2 regions of the uncultured Enterovirga sp. genome follow, and region 1 is predicted to be linked to the other one. Evidence: riboswitches for the same ligand, from Rfam matches in the RefSeq annotation. Region 1 holds a riboswitch; the other holds the start of a gene.

What was found. A riboswitch is a leader RNA that binds a small molecule or an ion and turns the genes downstream of it on or off. The one in region 1 is predicted to bind cobalamin.
Region 2: another riboswitch for cobalamin. It lies ahead of cobW (cobalamin biosynthesis protein CobW); the one in region 1 lies ahead of ACFE87_RS03690 (TonB-dependent receptor plug domain-containing protein).

Annotation. Positions count from the first base shown of each region.
Region 1 is NZ_CAXTAZ010000004.1:77,088-84,742, forward strand. Features, by position in the region: gene ACFE87_RS03670 (FAD-binding and (Fe-S)-binding domain-containing protein) at 1-326, shown strand, start outside; gene cobD (threonine-phosphate decarboxylase CobD) at 501-1,673, shown strand; gene ACFE87_RS03680 (ABC transporter ATP-binding protein) at 1,625-2,389, opposite strand; gene ACFE87_RS03685 (FecCD family ABC transporter permease) at 2,386-3,402, opposite strand; gene ACFE87_RS03690 (TonB-dependent receptor plug domain-containing protein) at 3,593-5,563, opposite strand; cobalamin riboswitch at 5,592-5,788, opposite strand; gene ACFE87_RS03695 (tyrosine phosphatase family protein) at 5,862-6,389, opposite strand; gene cobS (adenosylcobinamide-GDP ribazoletransferase) at 6,386-7,153, opposite strand; gene cobT (nicotinate-nucleotide--dimethylbenzimidazole phosphoribosyltransferase) at 7,143-7,655, opposite strand, start outside.
Region 2 is NZ_CAXTAZ010000034.1:23,783-31,437, reverse strand. Features, by position in the region: gene ACFE87_RS16315 (cytochrome P450) at 80-1,507, opposite strand; gene ACFE87_RS16310 (4-hydroxybenzoate 3-monooxygenase) at 1,656-2,837, shown strand; gene ACFE87_RS16305 (SDR family oxidoreductase) at 2,949-4,010, shown strand; gene cobW (cobalamin biosynthesis protein CobW) at 4,018-5,040, opposite strand; cobalamin riboswitch at 5,153-5,347, opposite strand; gene ACFE87_RS16295 (AAA family ATPase) at 5,382-7,655, opposite strand, start outside.

The DNA.
Region 1 (7,655 bases):
TGGCCCATCTCCACGGCCATTGCCACCAGAAAGCCTTCGGGGCGATGGGCGCTGTGGAGCAGGTGCTCCGCGCCATACCGGGTCTCGACGTGAAGCCGATCGAATCCTCCTGCTGCGGCATGGCCGGCGCGTTCGGCTATCGGGCCGACACGATCGACGTGTCTCTCGCGATGGCCGAGCTGGCGCTCCTCCCGGCGGTCCGGGCAGCGGGACCGGACGATCTCGTCGTCGCCGACGGCACGAGCTGCCGCCACCAGATCCACGACGGCACGGGCCGGGACGCGTTGCATGTCGCCCGGGTGCTGGATGGGGCCCTTGGCGCCTGACCCGTCATCCCGGCCGCGGCCGCGGCCGCTGTCCCTCCCCGGAGGGGAGGGCGAGTCGAAGCGCAGCTTCGAACCGGGGTGGGGTCACGGGGCCGGGTGTCCCCACCCCGGTTCGGCTTCGCCGACTCGGCCCTCCCCTCCGGGGAGGGAGAGGCGGCGACTCCGTTCGGGCCCATGATCCACGGCGGCGATCTCACGGAGGCGATGGCCCGCCACGGCGCGGGCGATCCGCCCTGGCTCGACCTCTCGACCGGCATCAATCCCCATCCTTGGCCCGTGCCCGAGGCGCTGGCGCGGCAGGGTTGGGAGCGGCTGCCTTCGGCTCCCGACGCGGAAAGCCTGCTCGGAGCCGCCCGGGCCGCGTACCGTGTCCCGGATGAAGCCGGGATCGTGGCCGCGCCCGGAACCCAGGCCTTGATCCAGTGGCTGCCCCGCCTCGCACCGCCGGGCGGCGTGGCCGTGCTAGGCCCGACCTATGCCGAGCACGAAGCGAGCTGGCGGCTGGCCGGGGTGGACGTGCACGAAATCACAGACGTGTCCGCGTTCGTGGGCCAGCCAGGGCGTGGCGCGTCCTTTGAGGCCCCGCTTCGCGGGGCACCTCAGGATGAGGAGGGTCGTGGAATCCACTCACGTCCTCAGGCTGAGGTGCGAGCCGGTCCCGCGACGTGGGCGGGCGAGCCTCGAAGCCCGCACGACGCCCGCCACCTCGTCGTCGTCCACCCGAACAACCCCGACGGACGGCTCCTTTCGGACGGAGAGCTGCTCGACGCCGCCCGCCTCTGCCAGGAGCGGGGCGGCTGGCTCATCGTGGACGAATCCTTCGCCGACATCGTCCCGAAGCGAACGAGCGTCGCGCTGGTCGCGCATTATCCGGTCGTCGTCCTGCGATCGTTCGGGAAGTTCTACGGACTCGCCGGCCTCCGGCTCGGCTTCGCGGTCGCGGGCCAGCCTATCGCAAACGCGATCCGGGCCGCCCTCGGGCCCTGGGCCGTCTCCGGCCCGGCGCTCGCGATCGGGGCCGCGGCCCTGGCGGATGATGGCTGGGCCCATGGCATGCGGGCGCGACTCGCCGGTGAGGCGGCCGCGCTGGATCGCGTGTTAGAAGCGGGCCGCCTCGAGATCGTCGGCGGGACGAGCCTCTACCGGCTGGCGCGCCATCCCGAAGCCCGTGCGCTGCATGAGGCTCTCGCGGCGGAGCATATCTGGGTCCGGCGTTTCACCTGGGCGCCGGACCTCCTCCGGTTCGGGCTGCCGCCGGACGAGGCTGGGTTCGACCGGCTCGCGGCCGCGCTCCGGCGCTATGACCAGGGCACCACCACCATCCGGCCCCCATGCTCGGCCCGGTAGGCCTCGACCCCGAAGACGCGCCGCAGCACCTCGGGCGCGAGCGCCGCGTCAGGTGCGCCGTCCGCCTCCACCCGCCCGGCCATCATGACGACGACGCGGTCGGCGAAGCGAGCCGCGAGGCCGAGATCGTGGGTCACCGCGATCACGAGCGCGCCGGCGCGGGCGGCCTCCTGCAAGGCCCGCATGACGTCGATCTGGTGGCGCGGGTCGAGCGCGGCGGTCGGTTCGTCGGCGAGGATGAGCCTGGCGCCAACCGCGAAGACCCGGGCCAAGGCAACGCGGGCGCGCTCGCCTCCGGAGAGCGTCGTCACGGGCCGGTCGGCGAGGTAGCCGGTCCCGGTGATCCGCATCGCGTCGTCGACGGCCGTAGAATCCTCCGGCCGCAGCCGCGATGGGTCGCTCGCGCCGTGCGGGATCCGGCCCAGCGCGACGATGTCCCGGGCCGGCAGCGGCCAATGCGCCTCGTGCCCCTGCGGCAGGTAGCTGAGCGCCCGGGCGCGGGCCTGCGGCGCCATCCGGGCGAGGTCGGCGCCGTCGAGCCGGGCCGTGCCGGTGGCCCGCACGAGCCCGACCAGCGCACGCAAGAGGGAGGTCTTGCCGGCGCCGTTCGGTCCCACGAGCGCGACGAGGGAGGCGGGCGGGAGCGTCAGCGAGACGCGGTCCACGACCGGGCGCTCGCCGAACAGCACGGTGAGGTCCTGCAGCACGAGGGTCACGCGAGCATCCCGGCGCCGAGGCGGCGCCGCTCCCGCACGATCAGGTAGAGCAGGAACGGTACGCCGATCAGCGCCGTCAGCACGCCGACCTTGATGTCGGTCGTGGACGGGATCAGCCGCACGGCGATGTCGGCGGCCGTCAGAAGGATGCCGCCGGCGAGCGCGGCGGGGAGCAGCAGCCGGGCGGGATCGTACCGGACCAGCGGCCGCACGAGGTGCGGCGCGACGAGGCCGATGAAGCCGATCGTGCCGGCGACCGCGACCGCCGCGCCCACGCCGAGCGCCACGCCGACGATCACGGCGAAGCGGAGAGCCGACACCCGGATCCCGAGGCTCTGCGCCGCCTCCTCGCCGAGGGTCAGCGCCCGGAACGAGCCCCGGCAGGAGAACAGGATCACGACTGCTGCCGCGATGAAGGGCAGGGCCATCGCGACATGCCGCATCGAGCGATCCTCGAGCGAGCCGAGCAGCCAGAACGCGATCTCGAGCGCCGCGAACGGGTTCGGCGCGAGGTTGAGGGCAAGTGCCGTCGCAGCCCCGGCCAGGCTCGAGATGGCGAGCCCGGACAGGATCAGGAGCGTCAGCCCCGCCCGCCGTCCCGCGATGGCGACGAGGCCGAAGACCGACAGGAAGGCGCCGAGGATCGCGGCCGCCGGCAGGGCGTAGGAGAGCGCGTCCGCGAGCCCGAGCGAGAGCATGGCCACAGCCCCGAAGGCGGCAGCCTGCGGCGCGCCGAAGAGCGACGGCGCGGCTAGCGGGTTGCGGAGAAGGCCCTGCATGGAGGCCCCGGAGAGGCCGAGCACCGCCCCGATCGCGACCGACAGGATCGCCCGCGGCAGGCGGATCTCGGCCACGATGATCCGGTCCGTCTCGGTCCCGAAGCCGAGGAGGGCGCGGGCCACGGTCCAGGGCGCGAGGCGCACCGGGCCGATCCCGAGGGAGACGAGGAAGAGCGCGAGGAGGAGGGTCGCGAGGACGAGTGGGACGAGCGTTCGGCTTTCGGGACGGGTCACGGCCTCCCCCCTCCACCACCCTTCGGGTGGTCCCCCTCCCCCATGGGGGGAGGAGACCAGGCGGCACTATCACGGCAGAGCACCCACGCGGGATGGAGCGGCACCGTCTCCTCCCCCTCTGGGGGAGGGGGACCATGCCGTCCGGCGAAGCCGGCGGCATGGTGGAGGGGGCTGAACGCCATCGCCCTGGCTACCACGTGGCGCCGAGCCCGGCATAGGCGGCGCGGCCGGTGGTGCCGTAGTTCAGGACCTCCTGGTAGCGGGTGTCGGTGAGGTTCTCGATCCGGCCGAAGACGCGCCAGGTCTCGTCGATCTTGTACTCGCTATAGAGGTCGAGCCGGGCGTAGCGCGGCAGCCGCTGGGTCTCGTTCGAGCCGCTGAAGCGGCGCGACACGATGGTCACCCGGGGCTCGACCAGCCACCCGTCGAGCGGCGTGAGCGCGACCGAGATCCGGCCGACATGATCCGGCCGTCGCTGCAGGGTGCGGTCGGTCCGCTCGTCCTTGGCGTTGAGGTTCGTATAGGCGCCGGAGATCCGCACCCAGTCCGGCACCAGCGTCAGCGACGCCTCGATCTCGACCCCGGAGGATTTCGCCCGCGAGGTGTTGAAATAGCGCTGGGTGACCGAGTCGAACTCGATCAGGTCCTGGAACCTGTTGCCGAACACCGTCGCCGAGACCTTGGCGAGTCCGTCCAGGACGGTCTGGTCCACGCCGGCGTCCCAGCCGATGCTGGTCTCGGGAGACAGGGCGGGATTGCCGTTCTGCGGCGAGAAGAGCTGGAACAGCGTCGGGGCTTTCGCGCCCGTGCCGCCGCTCGCCCGAAGCTTCGTCCCGGTCTCCGGGATCAGATAGGCGCCGGTGGCCCGCCAGGTATCGAAGTCGCGCTGGCCGACCTCGTCGTGGCGGCCGCCGACGGTCAGGATGATGCGCTCCCCGACAGGCAGGCTGTAGAGCGCGAAGAGGGCGCGCGTGTTCTGCTCGCCGTCGAAGGTGCCGAAGCGCGGCCGCGGCACCGGCGAGAGGGTTTGCGAGAAGGTGCGGCCCCGCTCCGTCTCGAACTTGCCGCCGAAAATCAGCGACCCGAACGCGTCGAGCTTCAGGGTGCCCTGGTATTCGGCGCCGAGACGGTCGCTGAAGAAGTCGGTGTTGGTCGTCGTCGTATTCTGCCGCAGGACGTTCGTGCGGTAGCTCGTCTCGCGGAAGTAGCGGTCGGTCTGGTTGGCGAAGACGGTCAGGCTGTGGGTCAGCGGTCCCTGTTCGGCCGTGCCGCGGGCGAAGACCTGCGTGAACCGCCGCTCGGCCTCGCCCGGGGTGTCGGGGAAGATGCGCGTCGGGCCGGTGGCCTGGGTCAGGCGGGGCAGGGTCGAGGAGGCGGCGTCGAGCTCCGAAGTGGTCTTCGAGGACAAGATTCCGAACTCGAGCTTCACGCCTTCGCCCGCATCATAGCCGAGCCGGCCATAGCCGCCCCAACGTGAAAAACCGTCGGGCTCGAAGCCGCCGAACCGCCGCTCGAGCTGGCCGATGCGGAAGCCGTAGCGCGAGAAGCCGGCGCTCTTCTGGCCGCCTCCGGAGAAGGCGTAGGACCAGGGACCCGCCGAGCCGAAGGCGGTCGCGCTCGTGTTCAGCGTACCGTAGCTGCCGGCCTCGGTCCGGGCCTCGAAGCGAGGTTCGCCGCCGCCGGACTTCGTGATGATGTTGATGACGCCGCCGATCGCGTCCGAACCGTAGAGCGCGCTCTGCGGCCCGCGCAGGACCTCGATCCGGTCGATCGCGGACGGGAGCAGGTTCGCGAAGTCGAAATCACCGCTCGCCGGCACGGAATCGTTCACCCGGATGCCGTCGATCAGCACCAGCGTCTGCCCGGTATTCGCGCCCCGGAGCCGCACGGAGGTGGTCGCGCCCGGACCGCCCGTCTCGGTGATGTCGAGGCCCGGCACGCTGCGCAGCGCGTCCACGAAGGACGTCGGGTTGAAGCGCTGGATTTCGTCGCGGGTCACGACCGAGATCGCGCTCCCGGAGCGCGCGATCGGCTCGGGCTGCCGGTCGGCCGTGACGACGATGTCGGGAAGCTCGACCGGGGCGGATTGTGCCCGCGCCGAGACACTGGCGAGCAGGCATAGGAGAACGGGCGCGAGAGCGCCGGGTCGCAAAAGCGTCATGACAACTCCTTCGCGGCCCACCGCCGCGGGGTCTGGTGACGCTTTCGGCCGGTCTCCTGGCTCGCGGATCGTCGTCCCGTTCCGCCTTCCCGGCCTGAGCCAGTGGCATGTCGGAGCGAGACTCTCCGCCTACAGTTGCGGGGGCAGCCGCGGCATCGGATCCGAGATCCTCACCGCATTCCCGTTTCACCCCGGAATCGGGGCACCGAAAGCGCGTCGACCTGACCATGAGGGATGCGCCGGGCGCAAGCGCTGCCGGCCTGCCGTCCGGCGCTCGCGCCCGCATGCGGCTTCCGGGTCACACCGGGGTCGACGGGCCCCGTGCGGCGAGGCGAAGCTCGAAGCGCTCGTAGGAGCGGTAATCCGCGCCACGTCCGATGCGGCGCACGGCGTCGACCATGCGGCCGGCCCGGCCGAGGAGGTCGTCCGCGAGCGCGACCATGAGCGGGTTCGGCGTGGCGCAGGGCGAGGCCGCCCGGAGGACCTCGGCGACCGCGATCTCCGTGCGGTCCGGCTCGCGCTGGCAGGCGAGGATGAAGGCGGTCGCTGTGGAGCGGCTGATCCCGACCTGGCAATGCACGAGGAGCGGCGCGGCCCCGGTCCAGGACGCGCCGAAGGCGAGGAGGGCCGCAATGTCGTCCCGGCATGGGGCGGCGAGCCCCGGCCTCGGCTCCGCGATGTCGTTGAAGAGGAGGACGAGCCGGTTTTCGCAGGCGAGGTCCGGAACGGCTCCGCCCGGGGCGGCGAGGCTGACCGCGTGCGAGGGCCGGAATGCCTCGCAGGAGCGGACGGCATGCTCCGTCGGGCAGACGACGATCCGGGTCACGGCCGCCCGAAGGCCGCCGCCGCGCCGAGCAGGAAGCCGGCCTCCGACACGGCGATCACGGCCCCGAGCACGTCGCCCGTATGGCCGCCGACGCCGCGGCAGGCTCGCCAGGCAAGGACGAGACCGAAGAGGGCCGCCCCCATAAGGGCGCAGGCAGCGGTCGCGAGATCGAGCAGAAGGAGGGGGAGGGCGGCGAGAACCAGCGCGACGCCGACTTCGCGGGCGTTCGGACGGCCGGAGCCGTGCAGCACCTTGGCGGCATGGCGGTCGCCGGCATAGCCGGTTCGCCACATGACGAGGACGGCGCCGAACCGCGATGCGGCGGCGCCGGCGACCAGCGCCGCGGCTGCGAGGGGCGGCGCAAGGGCGACGAGGGCCGCGACCTTGAGGGCGAGCGTCACGGCCAGCGCCAGCGCCCCGAACACGCCGAGGTGCGGGTCCTTCATGATGGCGAGCCGCGCCTCGCGGCTCCTGCCGCCGAACCCGTCGAATGTGTCGGCGAGCCCGTCCTCGTGCAGCGCGCCGGTGAGGAGGAGACCGGCGGCGACCGCCAGGATGGCCGGGATCGGCCCGGACCAGAGAAGGGCGGCGCCCGTCAGCACGCAGGCCGAGAGCGCGCCGACGAGCAGACCCACGAGCGGGAAGAATTTGGCCGACCGCGCCAGCCAGTCGTCGTCCAAGGAGACGGCCGGCATCGGCAGCCGCGTCAGCATCTGGAACGCTGCAGCGAGGAGCCTGCCCTCCGGGGCGAGCCTAGGCGACACCGGCCAGCACCTCATCCAGCGTCGCGACATCGGTGAGGAGGCGGGACGCGGCCCGCAGCAGCGGCAGGGCGAGAAGCCCGCCCGTGCCTTCGCCAAGCCGGAGACCGAGATCGAGCAAGGGCTCGGCGCCGAGTTCCGCGAGGAGGAGGGCGTGGCCCGTCTCGGCCGAACGATGGGCGAAGACGAGCGCGTCCCCAATCCCCGGCCTCAAGCGCAAGGCGGCGAGCGCGGCCACGCCCGCGATGAAGCCGTCGACCACCACCGGCCGGCGCCGGGCTGCGGCCCCGATCGCGGCGCCTGCCATGCCGAGGATCTCGAGCCCGCCGAACTCCGCCAGGACGGAGAGCGGCTCGGTCGCCGCCGTCCGGGCGGCTGCCCGGGCCAGCGCCGCGCGCTTGCGGGCGAGCCCTTCCGGATCGTGACCGGCTCCGGGGCCGATGCAATCTGCGAGCGGTGCCGGCAGCAGGCGGTGCATCAGGAGGGCGGAGGCGGCCGTGTTGCC
Region 2 (7,655 bases), on a different contig from region 1:
TGGCGGCGACCCTGCCTAGACCGGAAGCGTGAAGATCACGTTGGAGAGAAGCGCGACATTGCTGCCGACCCGCCCGGGTCTATCCGGCGAGATGCGGGCAGGCGGAAGCAGCCGGAGGCGCGGCCGACGCGACCTTCCGCTCCCGCTTTTCGACGAACATTGGCAGCGTCTCGCCCGGCCGCAGCGTCAGGCGGCAGACGGGCTCGACGACATGGCCCGGCTTCAGCCGGAGCCGGAAATGCTGGGCCAGCACGGCGAGGGACAGGATCGACTCGGTCGTCGCGAAGGACATCCCGGCGCAGACCCGCGGACCGATCGAGAAGGGCACATACGCATAGCGCGAGACGGGTTCCGGGCTTCCGTCGAGGAAACGCTCCGGCACGAAATGGTCCGGCCTGTCCCAGAGCTGCTTGTGCCGGTGCAGCACCCAGGGCACTACCATCACGAGCGAGCCCTTCGGCACGCGGCGGCCTCGAAGCGTTTCCTCCTCGGTCGCCTCCCGGGCCAGGATCGGCACCGGGGGGTAGAGCCGCAGCGTCTCCTCGACCACGGCGCGGGTATATGGAAGGCGCCCGACGTCGGCGAGGCCGGGTGGGCGGTCGCCCAGCACGGTGTCGAGCTCGGCATGGAGCTTCGCCTCGACATCGGGCGCCTGCGACAGCAGGAACCAGGCCCAGGCCAGCGTATTCGCGGTCGTCTCGTGGCCGGCCATGAAGATGACGGCGGCCTCGTTGCGGAGCGCCTCGTCGTTCATGCGCTCGCCGGTCTCCTCGTCGCGGGCGTCGAGAAGGTGGCCTATGACCGAGGTCTCGCCGCTCGCGCCACGGGCCCGGTAATCGGCGATGATGCCGTCCAGCACGGCGTGGATGCGGGCGACCGACCGATACAGGGCGCGCCCGTGCCAGCGCGGCAGCCAGTCGGGCAGGCCGAGGAGGGACAGGGCGTCCGTCTGGCCGACATGGCGCTGGTAGTCGCTGAACCCCTCGACCACCTCGCGGGCATGGCCGCCGCCGAGCTGGCGGCCGAAGATCGTGCGGCAGATGATCTCGGCCGTGAGCTCGGCCATCTGCGACAGCGCGTCGATCTCGGTCCCGGGTGGGAGCGCGGCCCAGCGGTCGCGGGCCTCCACGATCGTGTCCACCATCACGGGCGCGAAGAGGGACACCTTCGAGGTGTGGATCACCGGGCCGACGAGCTTGCGGCGTCGGCGCCAGGTCTCGCCGTCGGAGATGAAAAGCCCGTCGCCGAGGAGCGGCGACAGCGCGTGCCGCATCTGCGGCGATTTCCGCTCGAAGCTCGCGGCGTGCTGGCTGAACGCCTCCTGCACGGTGTCCGGGCTGTTGCACACGAAGACGCTGCGGGCGAGCAGCTTCGTCTCCATGAACTGGGTCTCGAAGGCCTTCTCGGTCCAGATCTCGAGGAGGCTGCGCCGGGCCCGGCGGATCAGCTCGAAGGCCGACAGCCGATCGGGGGGGCGGTGGGGAAACGGGGGGACGAACGCGCTCACATGGGCCTGCGGGAAGGGCGCCTGCTGCCGGTTGCGGGCGAGGCTTAGGCCGGGCCGGCGCCCTGGGCAAGCCGCTTCACGATCCGTTCAGTTGCCGTGGCCCGCCGTCCATGGCACCCGGCCGTGAGGTCGAGGACAGGACAGCCACATGCACGCACAGGTCGGGATCATCGGGGCGGGCCCGGCCGGGCTGATGCTGTCGCACCTCCTCCACCTCGCCGGAATCCGCTCGGTGATCGTCGAGAGCCGGTCCCGGGACGCCATCGAGGCGACGATCCGGGCGGGCGTCCTCGAACAGAACACGGTCGACCTGATGGTCGAGACGGGCCTCGGCGACCGTCTCGGGCGCGAGGGCCAGGTCCACGAGGGCTTCTCCTTCCACTTTGCCGGGGAGGGGCACCGGATCGACCTCCGGGCGCTGACCGGGCGGGCCATCACGGTCTATCCGCAGCACGAGGTGCTGAAGGACCTGATCGCGGCCCGGCTGGAGGCCGGGGGCGAGATCGTGTTCGACGCGAGCGATGTCTCGGTGCAGGACGTGACCTCGTCGCCCCGGATCCGTTTCACGGATGCGGAAGGTCGCAACCAGGACCTCTCGGTCGACATCCTGGCCGGATGCGACGGTTTCCACGGCATCTGTCGGCCGGCGATCCCGGACGCGGTGCGGCAGGACTACATCCGGATCTACCCCTTCGGCTGGTTCGGGATCCTGGCCGAGGCGCCCCCCTCGGCCGAGGAGCTGATCTATGCACGCCACGAGGACGGCTTCGCGCTCATCTCGACGCGCTCCTCCTCGGTGCAGCGCATGTATTTTCAATGCGACCCGGCCGAGCGGGTCGAGGATTGGTCCGACGACCGGATCTGGAGCGAGCTCCAGCGTCGGGTCGCCGGAGACGGGTTCCGGCTGGTCGAGGGGCCGATCTTCCAGCGCAACGTCGTCGCCATGCGGAGCTTCGTCTCCGAGCCGATGCAGCATGGCCGGATGTTTCTCGCGGGCGACGCCGCCCATACCGTGCCGCCCACCGGCGCCAAGGGCCTGAACCTCGCGGTGGCCGATGTCTGGGTTCTGGCCCGCGCGCTGGAGCGCCACTTCGCCGGCAAGGGGTCGGAGTCGCTGGAGACCTATTCGAAGACTGCGCTCCGGCGGGTCTGGCGCGCGCAGCATTTCTCCTGGTGGATGACCTCGATGCTGCACCGCTTCGCCGAATCCGGCGAGTTCGACCGGCGCCGTCAGTTGGCCGAACTCGAATTCGTCACGAGTTCGGACTCGGCCGCCCGGACCGTCGCCGAAAATTATGTCGGGCTGCCGCTGGAGGCAGGACCGCATTGAGCGACGCCGACGGCATGGTGGTTCGGGTACGCTGCCTCCCTTCCGGCCGGTGCCGCCTACAAAAGGGCGACGCGGCTGCCTAGCTCGGGTCAGGACGTTTTGGAGCAGGTGATGGCCGGGACAGCATTGGTCGTGGGAGCGAGCGGCATCGTCGGCAGCGCGACGGCGCGGCGGCTGCTCGACGAGGGCTGGCGGGTTCACGGCCTATCCCGGCGGCCGACTGAACAGGCCGGCGTAGAGCCAATCTCCGCCGACCTGCAGGACGCGGCCGGCACCACCCGGGCGCTGGCCGACGTGAGACCCGACGCCGTCTTCATCACGACCTGGCTGCGCCAGCACAGCGAGGCGGAGAATATCCGGGTCAATTCCGCGATGGTTCGCAACCTGCTGGACGGGCTGCGCGGCGGCGGCAGCACGCGCCATGTCGCGCTCGTGACCGGACTGAAGCATTATCTCGGGCCCTTCGAGGCCTATGGCAAAGGCGCCCTCCCCCAGACCCCGTTCCGCGAGGACCAGGGCCGGCTCGACATCGAGAATTTCTACTACGCCCAGGAGGACGAGGTCTTTGCAGCCGCCGCCCGCGACGGCTTCGGCTGGAGCGTCCACCGCCCGCATACCGTCATCGGCATGGCGGTCGGGAATGCCATGAACATGGGCACGACGCTCGCGGTCTACGCCACCCTCTGTCGCGAGACGGGCCGACCCTTCCGGTTTCCCGGGTCGCCGGCGCAGTGGAATGGCCTGACCGACATGACCGACGCCCGGCTGCTCGCGCGTCACCTGCTCTGGGCGGCGACCAAGCCGGCCGCCCGGAACGAGGCCTTCAACGTCGTGAACGGCGACGTCTTCCGCTGGAGCTGGATGTGGGGCCGGATCGCCGATTGGTTCGGGCTGGGGCCGGCGCCCTTCGACGGCACGATCCAGCCGCTCGAGGGGCAGATGGCGGACGATGGCCCGGTCTGGCGCCGCGTCGCGGAGCGCGAGGGCCTCGCCGAACCCGACCTCGCCCGCCTCGCATCGGCCTGGCATACGGATGCCGATCTCGGACGCCCGATCGAGGTGGTGACCGACATGAGCAAGAGCCGCCGCCTCGGTTTCGCGGCCTACCAGCCGACCGACGACGCCTTCTTCGATCTGTTCACGCAGCTCCGAGCGGACAGGCTGATCCCCTAACGCGCGGCTACCCGGCGAGCGCCGCCTCGACGGCGGCGCGGTCCATCTCCTTCAGCCCGATCACGACGAGCGCCGGCCTCGAGGCGACCGCGCCAGGCCGGGCGAAGGCGAGTTCGACCCGCTGTCCGACGCCCTGCACGGCGAGGGCAGCCTGCTTGCCGTCCACGGCAGCGTAGCCCTTGACGCGCAGGACGCCCGGGACCTCGAGTGCGGCCTGGACGCGACGGCGGACAGCCTCGAGATCCGGGGCCGAGGCGGGCGCGAGGACGAAGCTGTCGAAATCGTCGTGGTCGTGCTCCTCCTCGGCATCGTGGTGGCCGGCCCGGGGGCCCTGGTCGTCCTCCGCCGCGGCCGCGAGCCCGATCAGGACCGACGGCGAGAGGTCGGCCTCGCGCGACCGGACGATGCGGACCCCCGGACGGATGTCGCGCGCGAGATCGGCCTCGATCGCGGCCAGCGTCTCGGGCGAGACGAGGTCCGCCTTTGAGAGGACGACGAGGTCGGCGCAGCGGAGCTGGTCCTCGAAGACCTCCTCGACCGGATCGTCATGAGTCCGGGCCGGGTCGTGCGGAACTTCGTCGGTGTGGAGCGCAACCCGCCCTTCCGCAAAGGCGGTCGCATCGACGACCGTGACGACCCCGTCGACGGTCGCGCGGGTGCGTACGCTCGGCCAGTCGAACGCCTTTAGGAGCGGCTGTGGCAGGGCGAGGCCGGAGGTCTCGATCACGATCGCATCGAGCGGCCGGTCGCGGCCGAGAAGCAGGTCCATGGTCGGGATGAAGTCGTCCGCCACCGTGCAGCAGATGCAGCCGTTGGTGAGTTCGACGATGTCGCCCGGCCGGCAGGCGCCTGCGGCGCAATCCTCGATCAGCGATCCGTCGAAGCCGATATCGCCGAACTCGTTGACGATCACGGCGATGCGCCGGCCATTCGCGCGCTCCAGGAGCGAGCGGACGAGCGTCGTCTTTCCGGCTCCCAGGAAGCCGGTGAGTACGGTCACGGGAACACGGGGCGAGAGGGGAGCTGACATGGAAAACCTCGGGAGGACTGGTGTGGTGGCACGTCACCCCCGAGCACGTCTCGCCGCCACCGCCGAAGCGGAACGGTTTGGCCTCGCCGGATCACCCCGCCCGGCGCGCTCGCGTGTGACCACGGCTGACGGCAGGTCTCCTGCCTCGCGACTTCGACGCCCCCGCCGCCTTCCCGGGACCGAGATCCCAGTGGCCGTCATGGCGGGTGGCTCGCCGCTTACAGTTGCCGGGGCAGCCGCGGCCTCGGGCGAACCCCACCGCGTTCCCTGTTAGGCCCCGAAGGGCACCGTCGCGGCCGAAATAGGGGAGGCCGCAACGTCGAGTCAAACGCGTCGCGCCCTCAGCGAAGCGTGCCGAGGCGCTCGGCGAGGTTCGCTTTCAGCGTCCGGCTCCGGTCGTCGAGCTCGGCCTCCGGAACAGCCCCGAGGATCGCCGCGGCCTCGCGCAAGGCCGCCAGCGGGTCTTGCGAGGAGTCGGCGAGGAGGACGAGGCTACCGGCGAGCGCGAGGCGGGGCGGCACGGCCTCTCCCGCCGCGAGGACGCGGCGGATCTCCACGACCTCGCGGCGTGACGCCAGGACAAGGTCGGTCAGCTTGAAGCTGCCGGCGATCATGGCGCGCGTCTCGAGCGCGAGGACGAGTGTCGTGCGGGCGGTGAGATGCCCGCCCGCAGCGATCGTGCGAAGGAGAGAGATGCCCTCCTCCATGATCCGCAGCCCCTCCGGACCATCCCGGCCCAGCGCACAGAAGGCGCCCTGCTTCACGAGCGCGGCCGCGAGCTGCCCCCGGAATTGGTCCGTCGCCGGCCGGAGATCAACGAGGCGGCGGAGCACCTTGACCTGTTCGTCATAGGTCTCGAGCGCGCCGTCGAAATCCTGAATCTGACCCTGCAGGAGAGCGAGGGCTCCGAGAAGCTGCTCGAGACCCATCACCGGTCTCACCGCAGCAGCGTCGATGCCGGCCAGAATGCGGGCGATCCCGATGGCCTCCCGGAAGAGCGCGATGCCGACCTGCATCTCGCCCGTGTCGCCGCGGACTTCGCCGAGGTCGCGCAGGGCGAAGACGAGATCGTGCTGCGCCTCCGCATTCCCGGGCTGCCGCGACGCGAGGGTCCGGCTCAGCGTCAGGCGCTCCTCGAAGAGCCGTGCCGCCTCCGCAGCGTCGGCGGTCGCGCGCTTGACGCCGCCGACGAGCGACAGCCCGACCGTGACCGAGCGGAGGTAGCGCAGGTCGAGCGGGCTCTGGGCGGCGAGCGCCCGGAAGATCGCGAGATTCTCGGAATAGGCCGCGAGGGCGCGAGGCCAGTCGGAGAGGTAATAGGCGCCGTTGCCGAGCTTCTCGAGCGCGATGCCCAGCGTGCGCCGCCGTTCCGCGTTGTCGGGATCGCGGCGCACGAGTTCGCGCTCGATCGCGACCGCCCGCTCGTAGAAGCCGACCGCCTCGGCCGGACGGCCGCTCTTCTCGTCGAGCTGGCCGAGATTGACATAGGCGACCGACAGGCTGCGCTGCATGCCGACGCTCGCCGGGAACTCCGCCGCCAGCGCCTGGCTGATCCCCGCGCCCTCGCGGTAAGCCGGCTCGGCGGCGTCGCGGTCGCCGCCCTCGAGGGCCACGTAGCCGAGGTCGAACAGCGCGATCCCGAGCCTGTCGCGGAGTTCGCCGTCGCCCGGGGTCGCGGCAACCTCGCGGCGCAGGATGTCCAGCAGCTCGCGATAGGCCGCGAGCGACCCGGCCTCGTCGCCGGCCCGGAAGCGGGCGTCGCCGAGCCGGCTCAGCGGCAGGGTCACTCGGCGGCGGATTTCCGGATCATCCGGCGCCCGCGCGGCGCCTGTCCGGGCGAGGACGAGCGCCTCGTCGTAATGCCGGACGGCGCCCGACAGGTTGCCGCCCTGCGAGACGGCGTCGCCGAGGGTGACGAGCGGCACCGACAGGTCGCCCTCGACCCGGCGATCCTCGGGCCGCAGCACGACGAGCCGGCGCAGGATCGCGACCGCCCGCTCGGCATTCGTCCGGCCCTCGGGCACGTCGCCGACCGTGAGATACATGCGGGCGAAGTTCTGGAACATGGCGGCCCGCGCCCGCAGGAGCTCGGGATCGTCGGGCGCGATCTCGGCGAGCCGGTCGCTGCCGGCCTGGACTGTCGTCAGGATCGTCCTCAGCGCGTCGAGTCGCATGCCGGCGACATCGCTCAGGCCCTGCACGATGTTGAAGACGACGTCGCGCACGGCCTGGCGGGCGATGCCGAAATTGCGGACGGCAAGCTCCGTCTGCTGGCGCGCCACCCAGGTCTGGAACACCGCGCCCGCCGCCACCAGTGCGAAGATGACGGCAGCCGCGCCCGTGATCATCTGGGCGCGGCCGGCCCGGATGCGGGAGGCGCGGACGAAGGCCCGGGTCTCGGGCGCGATCTCGTCGCCGTAGCGGGCGACGATGTTCTCCGCCTCCGCCAGCGGTAGGCCGCGCGGCAGCAGGAGGTCGGGGCGCCGGTTCAGCTGCCAGCGCTGCCGGCGGCGCTCGATCTCCCCCCGAATGCGATAGAAATCGGCGCTGCCGGCGACGATCTCGCGCGTCCTCGCCCAGTCCGTGAGGACGCGCTGATGGGCGAGGCGGACGAG